Regions from separate parts of the Streptomyces sp. NPDC057438 genome, predicted to be linked through region 2. Evidence: riboswitches for the same ligand, from Rfam matches in the RefSeq annotation. Region 2 holds a riboswitch; the other holds the start of a gene.

Region 1 (2,454 bases), on a different contig from region 2:
AGGCCGCGGCCCGGCTGCTGGAGGCCGTGGACACGACCGGCGGGGTGCGGCTGCTCGGCGTCGGGGTGAGCGGGCTCGCCGACTACACGCAGGAGGACCTGTTCGCCCAGGCGGCCGGGGAGCCCGAGCCGGTGGAGGAGGAGGCCAGGGGCGTCGCGGAGGTGCCCGTGGCGGAGGCGGGCGCGGGCGGGGAACGGCTCTGGAGGGCCGGGCACGATGTGCGGCACGCCGAGTATGGGCACGGGTGGGTTCAGGGCAGCGGGCTCGGGCGCGTGACCGTGCGGTTCGAGACGCCGCTGGACCCGGGGCCGGGGCGGGTGCGGACGTTCAGGACGGACGACGCGGCGCTGGAGCCGGCGGAGCCGTTGCCGCTGGTGCCGGGCGGGGTGCCGGGCTGAGGATCAGGGGGCGCCGGACGGCGTGCGCACGCTTCGGCCGTTCGTGGTGTCGTGCGGGCGGGTGTGCGCGGCCGGATCGGCTCAGGTGTCGTCCTGGCCGGCCACGTGGCCGAAGTCATGGTTTATGGGCGGGGGCGGGGCTATGTCCAGGCCGTAGTGGTGGTACAGCTGGAGTTCCTGCTCGGGGGAGAGGTGGCGGCCCACACCGAAGTCGGGGGCGTCCTTGATCAGGGCGCGCTCGAAGGGGACGCGGAGGGTGCCCTCCACCAGTTCGCTGGGCTCGAGGGGGACGAAGGCGTCGCGGCCGAAGAGGCCCATGCGTATCGCGGCCCACTCGGGGATGCCGGTGGCGTCGTCCAGGTAGACCTCGTCCACGGTGCCGATCTTGCTGCCCCTGCGGTCGAACGCCTTGCGGCCGATCAGGTTGCGCGGATCGATGTCGGTCTGCACGGGCCCTCCAAGTGGTCACAAGGGGTGGTACATCGTCTCTCACCCCTACGAAAAGGCACATTGAGGGAGGCGGCCACTCGAAGACCTGTGCGTTGCCCGCGCTGATACGCTGGCAGCGGCTGCTGACCCCGTGCGGGAGAGTCCTCCGGACACCATCCGGAGGCGCCGAAGGAGCAAATCCTCCCCGGAATCTCTCAGGCTCACGTACCGCACGGACGAGGTCACTCTGGAAAGCAGGGCGGGTGCCACGGCTCCCGCTCTCACCGACGGTGAAAGCCGGTCCGTACCCGGGCCGGTGAAGCTCTCAGGTTGAGATGACAGAGGGGGAGGCCGTCGGGGTGCCCGTGCCGTGGTGCCCCTCGAAGGTCGTGTCAGACCAGGAGGCCTCCGCAAATGACCGCCCATCGCATTCCGCTTTCCGAGCTCGAACAGGGCATCCCCTTCGAGCGGCGCCATATCGGCCCGGACGCCGAGGCCCGGGCCAAGATGCTCGCGCAGGTCGGCTACGGCTCGCTGGACGAGCTGACGGCGGCCGCGGTCCCGGATGTGATCAAGAACGCCGAGGCGCTGGACCTGCCCGGGGCGCGTACCGAGTCCGAGGTGCTCGCCGAGCTGCGTTCGCTCGCTGACCGCAACCAGGTGCTCGGCTCGATGATCGGGCTCGGGTACTACGGGACGTTCACGCCGCCCGTCATCCTGCGCAACGTCATGGAGAACCCGGCCTGGTACACCGCCTACACCCCGTACCAGCCCGAGATCTCCCAGGGGCGGCTGGAAGCCCTGCTGAACTTCCAGACCGTGGTCGCCGAACTGACCGGGCTGCCCACCTCCGGGGCCTCGCTGCTCGACGAGGGCACCGCCGCCGCCGAGGCCATGGCGTTGTCGCGGCGCATGGGCAAGAACAAGAAGGGGCTGTTCCTCGTCGACGCGGACGCCCTGCCGCAGACGATCGCCGTGATCGGAACCCGTGCCGAGCCTGCCGGTGTCGAGGTCGTCGTCGCCGACCTGAGCGAGGGGATCCCGGCCGACATCGCCGCACGCGACATCAACGGGGTGCTGCTGCAGTACCCGGGTGCCTCCGGTGTCGTACGGGACCTGAAGCCGGTCGTCGAGCAGGCGCACGGACTCGGCGCGGTCGTCACCGTCGCCGCCGATCTGCTGGCGCTGACCCTGCTGACCTCGCCCGGTGAGCTGGGCGCCGACATCGCGGTCGGGACCACGCAGCGGTTCGGCGTGCCGATGGGCTTCGGCGGGCCGCACGCGGGCTACATGGCCGTCCAGGAGAAGTTCGCGCGCAGCCTGCCCGGACGGCTCGTCGGGGTGTCCGTGGACGCGGACGGGCACAAGGCGTACCGGCTCGCCCTGCAGACGCGGGAGCAGCACATCCGCCGGGAGAAGGCGACCAGCAACATCTGCACGGCGCAGGTGCTGCTCGCCGTGATGGCCGGCATGTACGCCGTCTACCACGGGCCGGAGGGACTGCGGACCATCGCCCGGCGTACCCACCGGTACGCCACCGTGCTGGCCGCGGGGCTCGCGGCCGGTGGGATCGAGGTCGTGCACGGGTCGTACTTCGACACGCTCACCGTGCGGGTGCCGGGGCGGG
Region 2 (2,454 bases):
CGGCTCGCCCGCGACCCGTACCTTGAACAGCCAGCCACCCTCGAACGGGGCGGTGTTCACCAGCGACGGGTCGTTGACGACGTCCTCGTTGATCTCGGTGATCTCACCGGAGACCGGCGAGTACAGGTCGCTCACCGACTTCGTGGACTCCAGTTCGCCGCAGGTCTCGCCCGCTTCGACCGTGGAGCCCACGTCGGGGAGCTGGGCGTAGACGACATCGCCGAGCGCGTTCGCCGCGAACTCCGTGATGCCGACCGTCGAGACGCCGTCCTCGGCGACCGACAGCCACTCGTGCTCCTTGCTGTAACGCAGCTGCTGGGGGTTGCTCATGGCCTGAATTCTCCTGTACGCGGGGGAGTGGTGTGAAAGGGGGACTGCTGAAACCGCTGTTGAACAGCGCGGATGTGCCCAGGGTCACCTCAAGGTCCGCACGACGCCGCTTCCGGACGACTACGTATACGACCACGCATACGCCTGCGCACGCATGCTCGCAGCTGAACGGCCACCGAAGCGTGCCCACGGCCGCACGGCTACGAAGGTGTCACTTCCGCCGCTTGTAGAACGGCAGGGCCACGACCTCGTACGGCTCGTGGCTGCCCCGGATGTCCACGCCCACACCGACGGTGCCCGGGGCGGCGTGCGAGGCGTCGACGTACGCCATGGCGATGGGCCTGCCCAGCGTCGGGGAGGGCGCGCCGGAGGTGACCTCGCCGATCACCCGACCGTCCGCGACGACCGCGTACCCGGCACGCGGCACCCGGCGGCCCTCGGCGACCAGCCCGACGAGGACGCGCGGCGGGGCCGAGGCGGCACGCTCCGCGGCCGCCGTCAGGGCCGTGCGCCCGACGAAGTCGCCCTCCTTGTCGAACTTCACGACCCGGCCGAGCCCGGCGTCGAACGGCGTCAGCCCGGTGGACAGCTCGTGCCCGTACAGCGGCATGCCCGCCTCCAGGCGGAGCGTGTCCCGGCAGGACAGCCCGCAGGGCACCAGGCCGACGCCCTCGCCGGCCTTGGTCAGCGCCTGCCACAGCTCGACGGCGTGCTCGGGCTTCACGAACAGCTCGAAGCCGTCCTCGCCGGTGTACCCGGTGCGCGCGATCAGCGCCGGGACCCCGGCGACCGTGCCCGGCAGGCCCGCGTAGTACTTCAGAGCGTCGAGGTCGGCGTCGGTGAGGGCGGCCAGGATGCCGGGCGACTCGGGGCCCTGGACGGCGAGCAGCGCGTACGCGTCCCGGTCGTCCCGCACCTCGGCGTCGAACCCGGCGGCACGCTCGACGAGCGCGTCCAGCACCACCTGGGCGTTGGAGGCGTTCGCGACGACGAGGTACTCCGTGTCCGCGAGCCGGTAGACGATCAGGTCGTCGAGAATGCCGCCGTCCTCACGGCAGATCATGGTGTAGCGGGCGCGGCCGGGCCTCACGCCGCCGATGTGACCGACCAGGGCGTGATCGAGCAGCGCGGCGGCCCCCGGACCCGAGACGGTGATCTCGCCCATGTGGGAGAGGTCGAAGAGACCGGCCCTCGTGCGGACGGCGAGGTGCTCGTCACGCTCGGAGCCGTAACGCAGGGGCATGTCCCAGCCTGCGAAGTCGGTCATCGTCGCACCGAGCGAGCGATGCAGGGCATCGAGCGCGGTACGGCGCGATCCAGCGGTGGGGCTACTGCTCATCGGTTTGCTCCCGGGGCATGACAGGCGAGGACGATCCTCCCCATCTGTCATCGGAACCTGAGAGGTTCACCGCGACCGTACGTACCGGTGATCGTGACGTACCGGTGATCGTGGTTTGCACCTTGGGTGGAGCCGTCCTCCGTCGAGAGGTGCGGCCCGCTTTTCAGATGTGCCTCGCCCGCGCGGTAACTGGGCCTGAGAGATTCAAGGGAGGGACTTGCTCCTTCGGCGCCCCAGCGAGACTGCTGGGAGCTCTCCCGCGCGGATTCAAGCGGCCGGTATGCAGTTGGCGCGCACATCATTGCACGCATCGACGTGGCGCGGCAGGGGGACCTTCACTGGTGAGGGCGGCGAGCGGGAGCGGACACACCGGTTCGTAGCACTCTTGTGGCAGGACGAGGACTCAACCAGGAGGGATCGGGCATTACCTTCTCTTTACAGTCTGTGGGGATGGGACTCCATACCCCTGGGGAGGACGATCACGGTGAACAGGACCACGGCGTACGCGACGACCTCGGGCATCACCGCCATGCCCAAGCAGCCCGTCGCACCGGCCGGTGAGGCGTGCGGCCCGTTCCCGAGGGCGGTCGTCCGCGACCTCAGGGAGCGTGCCGGGCGCAGCCCGCACGGACTGTCCTTCGGACCACGCGACCTGGTGGTGGTGACCGGGCTTCCCGGCAGCGGCAAGTCCACGCTGATGCGGCGGAGCGTGCCGGGCGTGCGGATCGACTCCCAGGACACCCGCGACCGCTTCGACGCGCGCTTCGCCCGCCGCCTGCCGTACG

The links. A riboswitch is a leader RNA that binds a small molecule or an ion and turns the genes downstream of it on or off. The one in region 2 is predicted to bind glycine.
Region 1: it holds a riboswitch for glycine, as region 2 does, so the genes downstream of both, gcvP (aminomethyl-transferring glycine dehydrogenase) here and gcvT (glycine cleavage system aminomethyltransferase GcvT) in region 2, are expected to answer to the same signal.

Annotation. Positions count from the first base shown of each region.
Region 1 is NZ_JBHVDD010000124.1:10,135-12,588, forward strand. Features, by position in the region: gene ACFU5F_RS39025 (DNA polymerase IV) at 1-398, shown strand, start outside; gene ACFU5F_RS39030 (PRC-barrel domain-containing protein) at 480-848, opposite strand; glycine riboswitch at 972-1,068, shown strand; gene gcvP (aminomethyl-transferring glycine dehydrogenase) at 1,242-2,454, shown strand, end outside.
Region 2 is NZ_JBHVDD010000034.1:909-3,362, forward strand. Features, by position in the region: gene gcvH (glycine cleavage system protein GcvH) at 1-330, opposite strand, end outside; gene gcvT (glycine cleavage system aminomethyltransferase GcvT) at 542-1,669, opposite strand; glycine riboswitch at 1,843-1,939, opposite strand; gene ACFU5F_RS20140 (AAA family ATPase) at 2,154-2,454, shown strand, end outside.